Regions from separate parts of the Streptomyces sp. NPDC034049 genome, predicted to be linked through region 3. Evidence: riboswitches for the same ligand, from Rfam matches in the RefSeq annotation. Region 3 holds a riboswitch; each other region holds the start of a gene.
What was found. A riboswitch is a leader RNA that binds a small molecule or an ion and turns the genes downstream of it on or off. The one in region 3 is predicted to bind cobalamin.
Positions count from the first base shown of each region.

Region 1: it holds a riboswitch for cobalamin, as region 3 does, so the genes downstream of both, ACZ52C_RS05785 (ribonucleoside-diphosphate reductase subunit alpha) here and ACZ52C_RS04425 (cobalamin biosynthesis protein) in region 3, are expected to answer to the same signal.
Region 2: it holds a riboswitch for cobalamin, as region 3 does, so the genes downstream of both, cobN (cobaltochelatase subunit CobN) here and ACZ52C_RS04425 (cobalamin biosynthesis protein) in region 3, are expected to answer to the same signal.
Region 4: it holds a riboswitch for cobalamin, as region 3 does, so the genes downstream of both, ACZ52C_RS37930 (energy-coupling factor ABC transporter permease) here and ACZ52C_RS04425 (cobalamin biosynthesis protein) in region 3, are expected to answer to the same signal.

Region 1 covers NZ_JBVISJ010000002.1:216,787-221,405, forward strand. Annotated here, with positions in the region: gene ACZ52C_RS05780 (nucleoside hydrolase) at 231-1,220, shown strand; cobalamin riboswitch at 1,412-1,547, shown strand; gene ACZ52C_RS05785 (ribonucleoside-diphosphate reductase subunit alpha) at 1,672-4,158, shown strand; gene ACZ52C_RS05790 (ribonucleotide-diphosphate reductase subunit beta) at 4,158-4,619, shown strand, end outside.
Region 2 covers NZ_JBVISJ010000009.1:228,910-233,528, forward strand. Annotated here, with positions in the region: gene ACZ52C_RS25975 (precorrin-8X methylmutase) at 1-151, opposite strand, end outside; gene cobG (precorrin-3B synthase) at 260-1,600, opposite strand; cobalamin riboswitch at 1,681-1,811, shown strand; gene cobN (cobaltochelatase subunit CobN) at 1,887-4,619, shown strand, end outside.
Region 3 covers NZ_JBVISJ010000001.1:994,432-999,050, forward strand. Annotated here, with positions in the region: gene ACZ52C_RS04420 (cobyric acid synthase) at 1-1,085, opposite strand, end outside; gene ACZ52C_RS04425 (cobalamin biosynthesis protein) at 1,082-2,023, opposite strand; cobalamin riboswitch at 2,122-2,264, opposite strand; gene ACZ52C_RS04430 (DUF397 domain-containing protein) at 2,501-2,707, shown strand; gene ACZ52C_RS04435 (hypothetical protein) at 2,739-3,050, shown strand; gene ACZ52C_RS04440 (hypothetical protein) at 2,980-3,492, opposite strand; gene ACZ52C_RS04445 (helix-turn-helix domain-containing protein) at 3,534-4,391, opposite strand; gene ACZ52C_RS04450 (hypothetical protein) at 4,616-4,619, opposite strand, start outside.
Region 4 covers NZ_JBVISJ010000021.1:23,320-27,938, forward strand. Annotated here, with positions in the region: gene ACZ52C_RS37915 (MFS transporter) at 1-62, shown strand, start outside; gene ACZ52C_RS37920 (NIPSNAP family protein) at 366-677, shown strand; gene nicT (Nickel transporter NicT) at 726-1,850, opposite strand; cobalamin riboswitch at 2,061-2,244, shown strand; gene ACZ52C_RS37930 (energy-coupling factor ABC transporter permease) at 2,275-2,994, shown strand; gene ACZ52C_RS37935 (energy-coupling factor ABC transporter substrate-binding protein) at 2,991-3,452, shown strand; gene cbiQ (cobalt ECF transporter T component CbiQ) at 3,458-4,207, shown strand; gene ACZ52C_RS37945 (energy-coupling factor ABC transporter ATP-binding protein) at 4,204-4,619, shown strand, end outside.

The DNA.
Region 1 (4,619 bases), on a different contig from region 3:
CACCACCCGCTGGAACAGCACCCACAACTCGTCTGGCACCAGCCGCTCAACGATCCCCACCACGACCAACAGCCCACCCGCGAACACCAAATGAGATGACTTCTTAAGGGGCGCGGGGAACTGCGCGAGAAGCCCCACCGGACGGACGCCTGGGGTCGAAGGGGCGCAGCCCCTGGGGATGGGACGGGTAGGGGCGGCGGGGGCGGAAAACGTCCGGCTACGCTGAAGCGGTGACCGTTCGCCCCCCGATCGTCCTGGACAGCGACCCCGGTATCGACGACGCCGTAGCCCTCCAGTACCTGCTGGGAACCGGCCTGTGGGACCTCAAGGCGTACACCTCCACCGGCGGCAACCTCCCCGCCGAGGCGACGTACGCCAACGCCCGCGCCCTGGCGAGAGCCCTCCGCATCGACCCCCACATCCCGGTCCACAGAGGCGCCGGCCGCCCCCTCTCCCGCCTCCCCTACCGCGAGGCATCCGCCTTCCACGGCCCCGCGGGCCTCGGCGACGAGACCCTCCCCGACTCGACGGCCCCCCACCCGACGGAGTCGTCCGCCCAGGCCCTGCTCCGCCTGTCGAGGCAGCACGAGGGCGAGCTGACGGTCTGCGCCACCGGCCCCCTCACCAACGTGGCCATCGCCCTCCTGGAGGACCCGCACTTCGCCCACCGGGTCCGCAAGTTCGTGTTCATGGGCGGCGCGGCCCAGGTGCCGGGCAACTTCACCCCGGTCGCCGAGTTCAACATCTGGGCCGACCCGGACGCCGCCGAGATCGTGCTCTCCTCCGGCATCCCGTTCACCATGGTCGACCTGGACGCCTCGCACCGCTGGCTGTTCCGCCCGGCGGACCTCGCCGCGCTGGAGGCCGCGGGCCCCGGCACGGCCCTCGCCGCCCGGCTGATGCGCACCTACATGGACGCCTACGCCCGCCACGGCGGCGACGGCACCTGCCCACTGCACGACCCGCTGGCGGTGGGTGTCTGCGGCGACGAGGCGTTCGTCGAGGCCGCCGACGGGGCCGTCGTCGTGGAGTGCACGAGCGAACTCACCCGCGGCCAGACCGTGTTCGTGCCGACCGCCGCCCGACGCGTCTACTACTCCGAGTCCCCCGGCCTGACCGCCCGCCTGCGCGCCACCGGCCGGGTCGCGCTGGGCCCGGGCACGCGGGACTTCACCCAGGACTTCGTGGCGACGCTGCCCAGGTGGCCGGCGACAGCCTGACGAGATCCGATTGTCCGACCGGCGGCACCCCCCTGTGGACAACCGCCGCCGCGCCGAGCCGCCGCTCGTGCACACTGCGACGCATGGACATCACGATCAGGAGAGCCGCTCATGAGCTGACGCTCTGACACCATGCGAAGCCGTAGGCGACACAACATGTGGGGGTGACATCGCGCCCCAGCACTAGATGTATGCTCATGCTCGCTGTCGCCGCAGGGGAATCCGGTGTGAATCCGGAACTGTCCCGCAACGGTGTACTTGCGTGCACACCTCACCATGTGCGCACGCCTGTTCAGTCCGAACACCTGCCGACAGTGCGCCCGGCCGTCCGGTCCGGGTGCCCTGACGTCCGGGCCTCGTGGAATGGGCCGGTGGACGCGACGCCCCCGTGCGCTCGTGTGCTGCCGCCTGCCCTCCGCAGGGCCTCCAGCCGAGCGAGGGAGAGCCCCACGTGACCATCGCGCCAGCCGATCCGGTGTCAGCCGACCTGGCTGCAGCCGAGCCGGTTCCAGCCGAGCCGGTGCCGGCCGCCCCGGCGACGGAGACCGACGCTCCCGGTACCGCGTTGCTGCGGACCCTGACCGAGCTGACCGCCGACCTCCCCGACGCCGACCCCGGTCGGGTCGCCGCCGCCGCGCTGCGCGGCCGGTCGGTGCGCGCGTCCTCCGCCGAGATGGTCGCGGAGCTGCGCGAGCTGGCCACGGAGGCGGCCGCGGGTCTCATCTCCGAGGACCCCGCCTACTCGAGACTGGCCGCCCGGCTGCTGGCCATCGGCATCCGTGCCGAGGCGGCCTCGCAGGGCGTCACGACGTTCACCGAGTCCATCGCCGTGGGGCACCGTGAGGGCCTCGTCGCCGACCGCACGGCCGAGTTCACCCGCACCCACGCCGACCGCCTCGACGCCCTGATCGACCCGGCGGGCGACGACCGCTTCGGCTACTTCGGCCTGCGCACCCTGTACAGCCGCTATCTGCTCCGGCACCCCCTCACCCGCAAGGTCCTCGAGACGCCCCAGCACTTCATGCTGCGGGTCGCCGCCGGCCTCGCCGAGGAGACGGGGGCCGACGAGCAGGCGGGCGTCCGCGCCCTCGACGAGGTCGCCGCGCTCTACGGGCTCATGAGCCGCCTCGACTACCTCCCCTCCTCCCCCACGCTCTTCAACTCCGGTACGCGACACCCCCAGATGTCGTCCTGCTACCTCCTCGACTCCCCGCTGGACGAGCTGGACTCCCTCTACGACCGCTACCACCAGGTGGCCCGCCTCTCGAAGCACGCAGGCGGCATCGGCCTGTCGTACTCCCGCATCCGCTCGCGCGGTTCGCTGATCCGGGGCACCAACGGGCACTCCAACGGCATCGTGCCGTTCCTGAAGACGCTGGACGCCTCGGTCGCCGCCGTGAACCAGGGCGGCCGGCGCAAGGGCGCGGCCGCGGTCTACCTGGAGACCTGGCACTCCGACATCGAGGAGTTCCTGGAGCTGCGCGACAACACCGGCGAGGACGCCCGGCGTACACACAACCTGAACCTGGCGCACTGGATCCCGGACGAGTTCATGCGCCGGGTCGACGCCGACGAGCAGTGGTCGTTGTTCTCCCCGTCCGACGTGCCCGAGCTGGTCGACCTGTGGGGCGAGGAGTTCGAGGCCGCGTACCGCAGGGCGGAGGCGGAGGGCCTCGCGAAGAAGACCATCGCCGCCCGTGACCTGTACGGCCGGATGATGCGCACCCTCGCGCAGACCGGCAACGGCTGGATGACCTTCAAGGACGCGGCCAACCGCACGGCGAACCAGACGGCCGAGCCGGGCCACGTCATCCACTCCTCCAACCTCTGCACGGAGATCCTGGAGGTCACCAACGACGAGGAGACCGCGGTCTGCAACCTGGGCTCGGTGAACCTCGGCGCGTTCGTCGACCGGGCGACGGGCGACATGGACTGGGCGCGGCTGGACGCGACCGTCCGCACCGCCGTCACCTTCCTCGACCGCGTGGTCGACATCAACTTCTACCCGACCGAGCAGGCGGGCCGCTCCAACGCCAAGTGGCGTCCGGTCGGGCTCGGCGCGATGGGTCTCCAGGACGTCTTCTTCCAGCTGCGGCTGCCCTTCGACTCCCCGGCGGCGAAGGCCCTGTCCACACGGATCGCCGAGCGCGTCATGCTCGCCGCGTACGAGGCCTCCGCCGACCTCGCCGAGCGCACGGGCCCGCTGCCGGCCTGGGAGAAGACGCGCACGGCGCGCGGTGTGCTGCACCCCGACCACTACGGTGTCGAGTTCACCTGGCCGGAGCGCTGGGCGGCCCTGCGTGAGCGCGTCGCGAGGACGGGCCTGCGCAACTCCCTGCTCCTCGCCATCGCGCCGACGGCCACCATCGCCTCGATCGCCGGTGTGTACGAGTGCATCGAGCCGCAGGTGTCCAACCTGTTCAAGCGCGAGACGCTGTCCGGCGAGTTCCTCCAGGTCAACTCGTATCTGGTGAACGACCTGAAGGAGCTGGGCGTCTGGGACGCCCGCACCCGTGAGGCGCTGCGCGAGTCAGGCGGCTCGGTGCAGGACTTCGCGTGGATCCCGGCCGAGGTCCGGGCGCTGTACCGCACGGCCTGGGAGATCCCGCAGCGTGGCCTGATCGACATGGCCGCCGCCCGCACGCCGTATCTGGACCAGGCGCAGTCGCTCAACCTGTTCCTGGAGACGCCGACCATCGGCAAGCTCTCCTCGATGTACGCGTACGCCTGGAAGTCGGGCCTGAAGACCACGTACTACCTGCGCTCCCGCCCGGCGACCCGCATCGCCCGCGCGGCGCAGGGCCAGGGCCGGGCTCAGCAGCCCGAGAAGACCATCCCCGTCGACGAAGTGACGGCGTCAGCCGCACAGCAGGCGGCCGACCCGGATGCCGTCGCCTGCTCCCTTGAGAACCCCGAGTCCTGCGAGGCCTGTCAGTGATGCCCAGCAACCAGAATCTCCTCGACCCCGGCTTCGAGCTGACTCTCCGCCCGATGCGCTACCCGGACTTCTACGAGCGCTACCGGGACGCGATCAAGAACACCTGGACCGTGGAGGAGGTCGACCTCCACTCGGACGTCGCCGACCTCGCGAAGCTCTCCCCCGCGGAGCAGCACCTGATCGGCCGTCTGGTCGCGTTCTTCGCGACGGGCGACTCGATCGTGGCGAACAACCTCGTGCTGACCCTCTACAAGCACATCAACTCCCCTGAGGCGCGGCTCTATCTGAGCCGCCAGCTCTTCGAGGAGGCCGTGCACGTCCAGTTCTATCTGACGCTGCTGGACACCTACCTCCCTGACCCCGAGGACCGGGTGGCGGCCTTCGCGGCGGTGGAGAACATCCCCTCCATCCGGGAGAAGGCTGAGTTCTGCTTCCGGTGGATGGACTCGGTGGAGAAGCTG
Region 2 (4,619 bases), on a different contig from region 3:
CCAGGTCGACCATTCCGCAGGCGTGGATCATCCGGACCGCGACCTGGCTGACATCGGCGGGCAGGGCCGCGAGGTCCGCCTCCGCGCGGATGGTGGCGAAGGACTGCCGGTAGATCGCCGGGCCGTCCTTCTCGTAGTCGTAGGTGGTCACGGTGGTCTTCTCGCTGCTCTCGGTCGTCGTACGGGGGTCGTTCGTGCGGGTCGTGCGCGTGCTCGTGTGCGTGTCGTGCGTCGTGCGTGTCGTGCGGGTTCTCGGCCGTCAGGGGGTGATCTCCCCCAGGGCGTCGGCGAGTCGGGAGGCGTCCGCCATGGACGCGGTGCGGGGGCTTCGGCCGGGGGCGGTGCGGGAGAGCGCGTAGCCGCCGCCCTCCACCGCCACCACGTCGATCCGTTCGCCCCGGGGGTGGCCGCAGCGGCGCTCGCAGCCGGACCAGTACAGGGGGAGTCCCGCGCGGCCCGCCGCCTCCAGGCTGCCGGTCGCGTCCGCCCGTACGTCCGCCAGGGACTTCGCGCAGCCGGGCCGGCCGATACAGGCGCCCACGCCCAGCCAGGGGGAGGCGGGATCGGTGACGAGACCGGTCACCGCGAGCCGGGCGAGCGCGTCGGCCGTCTGCTCCTCGCCCAGACCCGGTACGGGGACGACGACCCCGCGCCAGGGCGTCAGCCGCAGCTCACGGGAGGGTGTCGTGGCCGCGAGAGCGGTCAACTCCCGCCACTGGAGGGGGGTGAGGCGACCGAGCGGGACGTGGACGCAGAGGGCGTCGCCGACGGCTCCCGGCAACGGGCCGCCGGGTCCGGAGGGTGGTCCGTCGGGTCCGGGCGTGGCCGTACCGCTCTCGTCACGGACCCGGAGCGCGGTGGCGACGCCGGCGGCCGACAGGCGGTCCCGGACCTCGCGGAGCAGCGCGTCCTGGGAAGGGAGTTCGGTCACACGCCAGACCCGCGCCCCGCTCTCCCGCGCCGCCTGAAGGAAGGTCTCGGCGGCGGTCAGCGCGGCCCGGGCCGCGTCCTCGCCGCGGACCGACAGGCTCTCGCCGGCCGTCCCCAGGCTCAGCAGCGCACCGTCGCCCCCGGCCGCCCGGACGGTCACATCGGCGTCCAGCGAGGCCACGTCGCCCCGCCCGTCGTCGAGCGCGAACAGGAACCGGCCCGACAACCGCCGCGCCGGCTCGCTCTCGCACAGCGCGGTGTCCAGGGCGGTCAGCCAGCGCCGTACGTCGCGCAGACCGCGTCCGTCGAGACCGGACAGCGGCGAGGCGACGATGTTGCGCACCCGCTCGTGCCCGGCGGACGGCAACAGGCCCGCCGCGTCCAGCGACCCGGCCAGCTCGCCCCCGCAGCCGTCGGCCAGTCCGCGCAGCTGCACATTGCCGCGGGAAGTGAGGTGAAGATCACCGTCCCCGAGCCGCCCGGCCGCCTCCGCGAGCGCCTCGGCCTGGCGGACGGTCAGCACACCGCCGGGCACCCGGACCCGGGCCAACGCCCCGTCGTCCGCCGCATGCAGCCGCAGCGTCCCCGGGCAGGCGTCGCCACGGTCCCGTGTGACCGCTGTGGCCTGGGACGATGAACGCGGGGGAGGCGTGGACATGGCGGCGAGCATACCCACCGGCACAACGGACGTATCCTCCGCCCTTTTGGGGCAGCCTTCCTTTTGAGGCGACCCTTACTATGCTGCTCGGTGGATCATCCGGTCCATCGACGCCACCACGGCGACAGGGGAGGAAGCCCGGTGTGAGTCCGGCGCGGTCCCGCCACTGTGAGCCCGTCCCAGGAGGGTCGGGCGAGTCAGGAACTCCCTTCCCCGTACCCCTCGGCCCGTCCGAGCAGGGGAGACTTCCGATTCGACACCGCCCGGGGCGCGGACCCCGAGGAAGGCCAGCAGCCGCATGCAGTCATCGTCCGGGGAGCGCTCCGCGCAGCCCCGCATCCTGCTCCTGTCGACGTCCGACACCGACCTGCTCAGCGCCCGCGCGGCCGCCGGCCCGGTCCCCTACCGCTTCGCCAACCCCTCGCGCCTCGCCCTGGACGACCTCCCGGCTCTCCTCGACGGCACCGACCTGGTCGTCGTGCGCCTCCTCGGTGGCATCCGCGCCTGGCAGGACGGCCTCGACCTCCTGCTCGCCGACGGCCGCCCGGTCGTCGTCCTCACCGGTGAACAGGCGCCCGACGCCCAGCTGATGGCCGCCTCGACCGTCCCGGTCGGCATCGCCGCCGAGGCCCACGCCTATCTCGCCCACGGCGGACCCGCCAACCTGGAGCAACTGGCCCGCTTCCTCTCCGACACCGTCCTGCTCACCGGCCACGGCTTCGACGCGCCGGCGGCCGCGCCCTCCTGGGGCCCGCTGGAGCGCACCGCCCGCGACACCGCCGACGGCCCGACCGTCGCCGTGCTCTACTACCGGGCCCACCACATGAGCGGCAACACCGCCTTCGTGGACGCGCTGTGCGAGGCGATCGAGGACACCGGGGCCCGCGCGCTCCCGCTCTACGTGGCCTCCCTGCGGGCCCCGGAGCCCGAGCTGATCGAGGAACTCCGCGCCGCTGACGCCATCGTCACCACGGTGCTCGCCGCCGGCGGCACCAAGCCCGCCGAGGCGTCGGCCGGCGGCGACGACGAGTCCTGGGACGCGGGCGCCCTGACCGGCCTCGACGTACCGATCCTCCAGGCTCTGTGCCTGACCGGTTCGCGTTCCGCCTGGGAGGAGAGCGACGAGGGGGTCTCCCCGCTCGACGCGGCCAGCCAGATCGCCGTCCCCGAGTTCGACGGCCGCCTGATCACCGTCCCGTTCTCCTTCAAGGAGATCGACGAGGACGGCCTGCCGGCCTATGTCGCCGACCCCGAGCGCGCCGCCCGCGTCGCCGGGATCGCCGTACGGCACGCGCGACTTCGGCACATCGCCAACGCCGACAAGCGCCTCGCGCTCGTCCTGTCCGCCTACCCGACCAAGCACTCCCGCATCGGCAACGCGGTCGGCCTGGACACCCCCGCCAGCGCGGTCGCCCTGCTGCGCCGCCTGCGCGAGGAGGGCTACGACTTCGGCACCGACGCCGAGGTGCCGGGCCTGGCCTCCGGCGACGGCGACGAGCTGATCCGCGCCCTCATCGAGGCGGGTGGCCACGACCAGGACTGGCTCACCGAGGAGCAGCTCGCCCGCAACCCGGTCCGGATCCCGGCCGCCGACTACCGCCGCTGGTACGCCGAACTCCCCGAGGAACTGCGCACGTCCGTCGAGGAGCACTGGGGCCCGCCGCCCGGCGAGATGTTCGTCGACCGCAGCGCCAACCCGGAGGGCGACATCGTCCTCGCGGCCCTGCGCTTCGGCAATCTGCTGATCCTCATCCAGCCGCCGCGCGGCTTCGGCGAGAACCCGATCGCGATCTACCACGACCCGGACCTGCCGCCCTCCCACCACTACCTGGCCGCCTACCGCTGGATCGCGGCCCGCGCCGACGACGGCGGCTTCGGCGCCGACGCGATGATCCACCTCGGCAAGCACGGCAACCTGGAGTGGCTGCCCGGCAAGAACGCGGGCCTGTCCGCCGCCTGCGGCCCCGACGCCGCCCTCGGCGACCTGCCCCTGATCTACCCCTTCCTGGTCAACGACCCGGGCGAGGGCACCCAGGCCAAGCGCCGCGTCCACGCCACCCTCGTCGACCACCTGGTGCCGCCGATGGCCCGCGCGGACTCCTACGGCGACATCGCGCGCCTGGAGCAGCTCCTCGACGAGTACGCCCAGATCTCCTCCATGGACCCGGCGAAGCTCCCCGCGATCCGCGCCCAGATCTGGACCCTCATCCAGGCCGCCAAGCTCGACCACGACCTCGGCCTGGACGACCGGCCGGAGGACGACGGTTTCGACGACTTCCTGCTGCACGTCGACGGCTGGCTCTGCGAGGTCAAGGACGCCCAGATCCGCGACGGGCTGCATGTCCTCGGCAACCCCCCGGCGGACGCCGACCGCGTCAACCTCGTCCTCGCCATCCTGCGCGCCCGCCAGATCTGGGGCGGCACCCAGGCCCTGCCCGGCCTGCGCGAGGCGCTCGGCCTCGACGAGTCCGCCGCCACCCGTACGACGGCCGACGAGGCGGAGGCGAAGGCGCGCGAGCTGGTCCAGCGGATGGAGGACCTCGGCTGGGACCCGGACTCCGTCCCCGACGAGCACGGCGAACAGGTCACCGCCATCCTGGAGTTCGCCGCCCGCGAGGTCGTTCCGCGTCTGAAGGCCACCACCGCCGAACTCCACCACGTCGTCCACGCCCTCAACGGCGGCTTCGTCCCGGCGGGCCCCTCCGGCTCCCCGCTGCGCGGCCTGGTCAACGTCCTGCCGACCGGCCGGAACTTCTACTCCGTCGACCCCAAGGCCGTCCCCTCCCGCCTCGCCTGGGAGACCGGCCAGGCCCTCGCCGACTCCCTGCTGGAGCGCTACCGCGCGGACAACGGCGAATGGCCCACGTCGGTGGGGCTGTCGTTGTGGGGTACGAGCGCGATGCGCACGGCCGGCGACGACGTCGCCGAGGCACTCGCCCTGCTCGGCGTCCGCCCCGTCTGGGACGACGCCTCCCGCCGCGTGACCGGTCTGGAGGCCATCCCGGCCGAGGAGTTGGGCCGTCCCCGTATC
Region 3 (4,619 bases):
ACCCGCCCGAGCCGGCTCTCGACCTCGTCCTCGATACGCTCCCCGAGCACCTGGAACCCACCGCAGATCCCGAGCACCGGCCGCCCCTCGGCGGCACGTCGCACGAGCGCGTCGGCCAGCCCCCGCTCCCGCAGCCACTCCAGCGCCCGCACCGTCCCCCGGGTCCCCGGCACGACGACCAGGTCCGCGTCGGCCAGCTCCTCGGCCCGGTCCACGAACCGCACCACGACACCGGGTTCGGCGGCGAGCGCGTCCACGTCGGTGAAGTTGGACATCAGCGGCACCGCGCACACGGCGACCCGCAGCACGTCCTCCCCTACGGGCGGCGCGACGTTCGACTCGCGGACCGTCCCGCGCAGCGAGACCCGCAGCCCGTCCTCCTCGTCGATCCCGAGCCCGTGCCGGAACGGCAGCACCCCGTACGTCCGCCGCCCGGTGAGCCCATGCAGCATGTCGAGCCCAGGCTCCAGCAGGGAGACGTCCCCCCGGAACTTGTTGACGAGGAACCCGGCGACGAGCGCCTGGTCCTCGGGGGAGAGCAGCGCGACGGTCCCGAAGAACGACGCGAAGACCCCACCGCGGTCGATGTCGCCGACGACGAGCACGGGCAGCCCGGCGTTGCGGGCGATCCCCATGTTGACGATGTCGGTCCGCCGCAGATTGATCTCGGCCGGAGAGCCGGCCCCCTCGCAGATCACCGCGTCATACGTGCCCCGCAGCTCGGTGAGGCACTCCAACACGGTCCCGAGCAGCCGCTGTTGCCGTCCGCCGTGATAGCCGCGCGCGCTCATCTCGCCCACGGGCTTCCCGAGCAGCACGACCTGACTGCTGCGCTCACCCCCGGGCTTGAGCAGCACCGGGTTCATGAGCGCGCTGGGCTCGACCCGGCACGCCTGCGCCTGCATGGCCTGCGCCCGCCCGATCTCGGCGCCCTCCTTCGTCACGAAGGAGTTGAGCGACATGTTCTGCGCCTTGAACGGCGCGACCTTGACCCCCTGCCGCACCAGCCACCGGCAGATCCCGGCGGTCACCACGCTCTTCCCGGCGTCGGAGGTCGTCCCGGCGACCAGCAGCCCGCCACTCATCCCTGCCTCCTCGACCGCAGCAGCGACACACCCGCACCGATCCCCAACGCCAGCCATCCCACCCGCCGGGACAACCGCACGGCCCGCTCGATGTCACCCACTTCGACGGCGCGCCCCTCCCCGTTCAGCACCGGCCGGTGCTCGACCCGCCCCCCGTACGACAACGTGCCCCCCAACCGCACTCCGAGCGCCCCCGCGAACGACGCCTCCACGGGCCCCGCGTTGGGGCTCGGGTGCCTGCCCGCGTCCGCGCGCCAGGCCCGTACGGCCCCCCGCGCGTCCCCACCGGAGGCGGCGGCCAGCACCGCCGTGAGCCGGGCCCCCGGCCACCCCGCCACGTCGTCCAGCCGCGCGGAGGCCCAGCCGAACCGCCGGTACCGCTCCGACCGGTGGCCGACCATGGCGTCCAGCGTGTTGACGGCCCGGAACCCCACGAGCCCGGGCACACCCGCCACGGCTCCCCACACGAGCGCCCCCACCACCGCGTCGGAGGTGTTCTCGGCGACGGACTCCACGACCGCCCGCGCGATCCCGTCCCGGTCGAGCGCCTGCGGGTCCCGCCCGCACAGATGGGGCAACCTGGCCCGCGCGCCCTCGAGGTCCCCCGCGTCGAGGGACCGCCCGATCGTCCGGGCCTCCCGCGCGAGCGAAGTCCCCCCGACGACGGCCCAGGTGGCGGCGGCGGTCAACGCGACGGAGGCCGCGCGCGACGGCCGCACGGCGGTCGAGGCGACGGCCCCGAGCGCCACGGCGCCTCCCGCGCACACGGCGGTGTGCAGCGCGCCCCACCCTCGGTGGTCCCGCCACAGCACCCGCTCCACGGCACCGGCCGCCCGCCCGAACGCGGCGACCGGATGCCCCCGGCGAGGATCACCGAGCAGCAGATCACCGAGGAGTCCGGCGGCGGCGCCGTACGCGAAGACGCGATCGGCACGCACGGGCTCAGCCGGTCGCGAGGTCGGACGGGGATCCGGTGCTGGGACTCAAGTGGCAGCCGCACATGGCGATATGTCCTCACTCAGGGTGTCCACGCCCTGGTTCGACGAGACCGACGGCGAGAGTTCCTGGCTCCCGGGAGGTTCTTCCCCGGTGACAGTGGCGGGACCGCGCCGGACTTCCACCGGCTTCCTCTCCTGCCGTCGTACATGGCCCCGGCAGTCCACCACGCCCCCGGAAGACCCGTCAACTTGCTGTTGACCTGCGGCGCAGGGGTGTGCTCAGCCCCACATCGCTGAAATATCGCCAGACGCCCGAATCGGCTCTTTCTGCGCTCATTTCCACGGCGTCGGACGGGAACACTTGAGGGAACGGCAGTACGAAGACTGAGCGCCGACGAGCGGCAGCGGCTGGGCACGGCGCTCGGGTCGTCGCGGTGGACGCGTGTCGGCGCGCTGACTTGTGAGGTGGAGGTCAGGGTGTCCGACAGGGAGTCCGCGGCGCGGAGTTGGATCAAGAGCAGTCGTTCGGGTGACACCAGTATGTGCGTGGAGGCGTCGTTCGACGAGGACCGAGTTCTGGTGCGTGACTCGAACTCGAAGAAGAGCGCTGTGCTCTCCTTCCGTCACAGCGCGTGGTGTGGTTTTCTGGCGGGGCTTGTGGACCCGGGAGCGGACGGCTCCTGAAGAACCGTTCGGGGGACGGGAGGTACACGCGATGGACGATCGGACCAAGGGATCCGCCTCGGCGCGCGCGCGGGCATCGAGGGACCGGCGGACGCTGTTGTCCGCCGCCGCTCCGCTGGTGCTCTTCAGCACGGTCGCCGGAGTCCTGGCCGTGGGGGTGGGAGCTCTCGCCGCCCTGCTGGTGCCGGGGACGGAGGCGCGGGGTGCCGTCTGGCTGGTGGTGACCGCCCTGATCGCGACGGGGGCGGGCCTGTGGTGGGGGCTCACCCCGGTCACGGAGCGGCTGAGGGCCCTGGACCGGGCTCTGGTCGGGGCTCGGCCGCGGGGGCCGGAGGAACGCTGAGGCCGCCGGGCCGCCCGGCGTCGGCTCGGGCGCGCAGCACCCTGCCGATGCCCGCCGCGAGCGAGGTGAGCAGAGCGGCGGCGATCGCGCCGGTGATCGCCGTGGTGAGCGGTGCGGTGGCGTCGAACCGGGTCGTGGGGACGACCCGACCGGCCACGGCGATGCTCAGCAGCAGGACGCTGGCGCAGAACGTGCCCAGTAACAGGCGGGTGGACAGGAGCCGTATCTCGCCGTCGACCCGGGCGCTCTCCACCCGGATGAGCGCCTCCGCCCACTCCGCCTCCTGCATGGCGTACGCCTTCAGCGTGCAGTCGTCCAGCCGGGCCGGGCCGCCGGTCTCCGGGGGATCGCCCGGAGGAGGGGCGTCCGGGTCCCCGCCGCCCGGAACGGTACGGCGCGCCGTCAGCCGCCTCCACCACTCGTGCCATCCGAAGACCGCCATGGGCCCTCCCCCCGATTCCGCCGGGCGTCCCGGCCCGGTGCTCAGTCGTTGTCCAGGCTCTCCCGGACCGTGTCGAGGAACTCGATCATCCGGTCGCCTTCGTACGCGAGGTCGCTGATGTCCGCGAAGCACTCCTGGTGGCGGACCGTGAGATCGAGATCCTCACGGTTGGACAACCCGCCGTTGGGGCCCTCCAGGTAGAGCAGGTCGTCGTCGTCCCTGAACCCGAGCAGGATGAACGGGCTGAGGGTGCTGAAGTGCGCCCCCGCCGTGAACGGCAGGAGCCGGATGCCCATGCGGGGGCGCCCGGCCAGCGCCTTCACGTGGTCCAGCTGTTGGCGCATGACGCGAGGGCCGCCGATCACCCGTCGTACGGCGGCCTCGTCCAGGACGATGTCGATGCGCGGGCCGGAGTCGGAGTGGATCAGCCGTTCCTGCCGGGCGAGCCGGAGCTCCACCGAGCGGCGCACGTCGGTGGGCTCCGACGTGGGGGAGAGCAGGGCGGTGGCGTAGTCCTCGGTGTGCAGGAGGCCGGGGAGCACGATGGGGTTGTACATGCGGAGGGAGGTCGCCGCCCCCTCGTAGCCCAGGTACTGGGCGAACGGCTGGGAGACCAGGTTGCCCCAGGGGGCCCACCACGACGGGCCCTTCGAGCCCCGTGCGGCCTCTTCCAGCTCGTTCACCAGCGCCGGATCCGTGATCCCGTACTGCTGGATGAGTGCCCGGACGTCGGTGACGCTGACCCCGACCGTGCCGGCCTCGATGCGCATGATCTTCGACAGTGACCATTCCAGGGCGTCCGCCGTCTGCTGCTTGGTCAGCCCTGACGTGTAGCGGGCTTTGCGCAGTTCGACTCTGAGCCTGCGTCGATTCAGGCTCGGATCGATGTCCCTGGGCATGGCGCTCCCCTGTTCAACTGTCGGGTGGCCATCGTCGAATCGGCATGTATCTGATAGCTTACGCCGATTGGATATCGTCGTACAGACACCTCCTCAATGACATATGTCATTTCGACGAGGGTCACGGCTTTGGGTGGACAATAGACAAACCCCTCGTACCGGGTCAAACGGTACGAGGGGTTTGTCTGTATGTGTCGTGCGAGGTGGGAGGGGGTGCCGGGGCCTCAG
Region 4 (4,619 bases), on a different contig from region 3:
GCGTCCCGAACGGATGGCGGCACAGCCACGGCAACCTCACGGACGGGCTGCACGCCCACTGAGGTGAGGTCGCGGCATCACCCCGCGCCGGCGTCGGCCTCCCGTCGGCCAGGCCGGCGGAAGGGGCGGGGTTCCCTGCCCCTTCCGCCGGCCTGGCGAGAACCACGACCCGCCGCCGCGGCCCTGATCCCCCGATGGCAGCGCGCCGAGCAGCTCACCGACGAGTTGCAGGCGCCGCTCTGCACCACACTGACCGACCGGCAACGCACCGGGTTCGCCCGGCTCGTCGACGCCCTGACCGCCTCCCCCACCGCATGGCGTCGACCGGCATGGCCGTCGCCCGTGCCCCGGGGGACCATGGAGGCGTGATCACCATTCATCTGAAGTACGAGATCGACGCCGACAAGCTCGAGGACTTCGAAGAGTACGGCCGGCGCTGGGTTCGGCTCGTCAACCGTTTCGGTGGGACGCACCACGGCTACTTCCTGCCGAGTGAGAGCGACAGCGACATCGCCTACGCCCTCTTCTCGTTTCCCAGTCTCGCCGCGTACGAGCGGTACCGCACGGACAGCATGTCCGATCCGGAGTGCCAGGACGCCTTCGCGCTGGCCCGCGACACCCGCTGCATCAAGCGGTACGAACGCCGTTTCCTCCGGCCGCTCGACGACGTGTCCTGAGGAAAGGTGAGGCGCCCGTGCGCCGTGGTGCGGGTGGGTGGTGGGTGTTCAGCCCGCCGTCCACTTCTCCTCGATCCGGGCGAACCGCCAGACCAGCAGGGCGACCGCCCAGGTGGCGAAGAAGAGGCCGACGACGACATAGCCGACGGTGTTGAGGTCGAGGCCGGCGACCCCGTCCCAGAAGGTGCCGTGCAGCCGGGCCTTCTCGGCGACGAGGCCGAGGAGTTCGACCGTGCCGATGACGAGGGCGACGGCCACGGACAGACCCGTGATCACCAGGTTGTAGTAGACCTTGCGGACCGGGCGGGAGAAGGCCCAGCCGTAGGCGAAGTTCATGAACGTGCCGTCGACGGTGTCGAGGAGGGACATCCCGGCGGCGAACAGGACGGGCAGGCACAGGATCGCGTACCAGGGCAGCCCGGAGGCGGCGCCCGAACCGGCGAGCACCAGGAGCGCGACCTCCGTCGCCGTGTCGAAGCCGAGGCCGAAGAGCAGGCCGATCGGGTACATCTGCCAGGGGCTGGTGAGGGACCTCGTCAACCTCCCGAGGAGCCGGTTCATCAGGCCCCGGTTGTTCAGTCGCTCCTCCAGCGCGGCCTCGTCGAAGGTGCCCGAGCGCAGCTCACGGAACACCTTCCAGATCCCCACCATGATCACCAGGTTGACGACGGCGATGACGTACAGGAACGTCCCCGAGACGGTGGTGCCGATCCAGCCGGTCACGTCGTGCAGCGTGGAGTCGCCGTCGCGGGCCGGTCCGGCGAGCGTCTTGACGCCGAGGGTGAGCAGGAAGGTGAGGGCGAGCACGATCGAGGAGTGGCCGAGGGAGAACCAGTAGCCGACCGACAGCGGGCGTCGCCCCTCCCCCATCAGCCTGCGGGTGGTGTTGTCGATGGCGGCGATGTGGTCGGCGTCGAAGGCGTGCCGCATGCCCAGGGTGTAGGCGGTGACGCCCATGCCGATGCCGAAGGATCTGCTGCCGACGCTGTAGTGCTCGGGGGCGACGATCACCACCAGGGTGAACCAGCCGACGAGGTGCAGTGCCAGGATGAACCCGGCCATCCCGCCGAGGCTCGCCCACTCCCCCCGCGTCATCGAGGCGCGGATCCGCCGCCAGGAGAGACCGCCCGTCGCGGCGGTGGCCGAGGGGGCGGTGTCGGTGCCAGGAGCCATGGGGCGTGCGCCTTCTCTTCGTCCGTGGGGTCGGATCCCCTCAGCGTCGTGCGCCGAGTTGGCAGCTGCAAGTATGTTGCAGTAAAGCTCCCGTCTGCTTTCGGTCAGGTCGGGCACCTCGGCGTGGCGCGGGGCGTGCGCCGGGGTGTGAGCTGGTGCACGGCGCCTGCGCGCCCCTCGCCTCCGCTTGTCAGCCTCCTTGTCCGGGCACTACTGTCACCACGCCTTGGTGAACGGGAAATCCGGTGTGATGCCGGTGCGGCCCTCGCCACTGTGAATCGGGAAGTCCGGCTCCGGTCCTCACGGACAGCCACTGGGTCTTCGGACCCGGGAAGGCGGAGCACGGGCGGTGTCACCCGTAAGCCAGGAGACCGGCCAAGGCACGTCAACCATCCACGAGGTGCTGGAGAGGGTCTGCTGAGCCATGCACATAGCCGAGGGTTTCCTTCCTCCGGCGCACGCGATCGCCTGGGGTGTCGCGTCCGCGCCGTTCGTCGTCCACGGAGTCCGGGCACTCACACGTGAGGTCAGGGAGCATCCCGAGAGCACGCTGCTGCTCGGCGCCTCGGGGGCCTTCACCTTCGTCCTGTCCGCGCTGAAGCTCCCGTCGGTCACCGGGAGTTGCTCCCACCCCACCGGCACCGGTCTCGGTGCCATCCTGTTCCGGCCGCCGATCATGGCGGTCCTCGGCACCATCACCCTGCTCTTCCAGGCACTGCTGCTGGCACACGGCGGTCTGACCACGCTCGGCGCCAACGTCTTCTCGATGGCGATCGTCGGCCCCTGGGCGGGTTACGGCATCTACCGGCTGCTGCGACGCTTCGGAGTGCCGCTGATGGTGACGGTGTTCTTCGGCGCGTTCGTCGCCGACCTGGTCACCTACTGCGTCACCAGTGTGCAGTTGGCGCTCGCGTTCCCCGACCCGAGCAGTGGTTTCCTGGGCGCGCTCGGCAAGTTCGGCTCCATCTTCGCCATCACGCAGGTCCCGCTCGCGGTCAGCGAAGGTCTGCTGACGGTGCTGGTGATGCGTCTGCTGGTGCAGTCGAGCAAGGGCGAACTGACCCGGCTGGGCGTGCTCCTGACCGGGCGGCGCGACCGCACCGGGGCCGAGACGGAGACCGGGACCGAGGCGGTGGCCCGATGAACCGGAACACGAAGATCAACGTACTGCTGCTGCTCGCCGTGGCCGCGCTCGCCGTCCTGCCGCTGGCCCTCGGCCTCGGCGACCACAAGGAGGAGCCCTTCACGGGGTCCGACGGCGAGGCGGAGACGGCGATCACGGAGATCGAGCCGGACTACGAGCCGTGGTTCTCGCCCCTGTACGAGCCGCCCTCCGGTGAGATCGAGTCGGCGCTGTTCTCCCTCCAGGCCGCCCTCGGCGCGGGGGTCCTCGCCTACTACTTCGGCATCCGCCGGGGCCGGCGCCAGGGCGAGGCCCGGGTGCGGGCACTGCTGGACGCGGCGGACGAGACGAGCACGGCTCCGGAACAGCCGGCGGACGAGACGGTCGCGGCATCCACCGCGTCCGGCGTGTCCGGCACGCCCGGCGGTGAAGTCCCGCTGTCCGGTGGCTCCGGGGAGTCCCCCGCCGGGCGGGGCTGACGCGGGTGCTGCCGATCGACGCGGCGGCGCACAGCAGTCGCTGGCGCCGCCGCCACCCCGTGGACAAGGCCGTGCTCGGGCTCGGTCTCACCGTGCTCGCGATCTCCCTGCCGCCCTGGCCCGGCGCGGCCCTGGTCCTGCTGACCGCGCTCGTGGTGCTGCTGGGCCCCGCGGGTGTGCCCGGCCGTCGGCTGTGGCGGGCCTACCGGGTGCCGTTGGGCTTCTGTGTGACCGGAGCCCTGCCGCTGCTCGTCCAGGTCGGCGGACCCGACGGGTTCGTCACCCTCGCCGACGGCGGCCCGGTCCGCGCGGCGGAACTGCTGCTGCGCACCTCGGCCGCCTCCCTCGGCGTCCTCCTGTTCGCCTTCACCACCCCCATGTCGGACCTGCTGCCCCGGCTCGTGCGGGCCGGGGTGCCCGCACCGGTCGTGGACGTGGCCCTGGTCACCTACCGCATGAGCTTTCTGCTCCTGGACTCGGTGCGGCGGATCCGGGAGGCGCAGGCGGCCCGGCTGGGGCACACCACCCGGGCCGCCACCTGGCGTTCCCTCGCCGGGCTCGGCGCCACCGCGTTCGTACGGGCCTTCGACCGGGCGGCACGGCTACAGACCGGGCTCGCCGGACGCGGGTACGACGGCACCCTGCGCGTCCTGGTGCCCGAGGCCCGGGTCTCCGCACGCTTCACCGCGGCCAGTGTCGCGCTCCTCGCGGCCGTGGCCGCCCTCACCTTCGTCCTGGAAAGGCCGCTGACATGAGCGAGCCCGTGCTGGTCTCCCTACGGGGCGCGTCGTTCGCGTACGAGGACGGGCCGACCGTGCTGAGCGACCTCGACTTCGACGTGTGCGAGGGGCGCGCGCTCGCCCTGCTGGGCCGCAACGGCAGCGGGAAGACCACGCTGATGCGGCTGCTCAGCGGCGGACTGCGACCCCGTACCGGCGAGTTGACGGTCGAGGGGCGGCCGGTGACGTACGACCGCACGGGTCTCACCCGGCTGCGGACGACGGTCCAGCTGGTCGTCCAGGACCCGGACGACCAGCTCTTCGCGGCGTCCGTCGCGCAGGACGTGTCGTTCGGACCGCTGAACCTCGGGCTGTCCGACGCGCAGGTGCGGGCGCGGGTGGACGAGGCCCTCGGCGCGCTCGGCATCGCCGCCCTCGCCGACCGGCC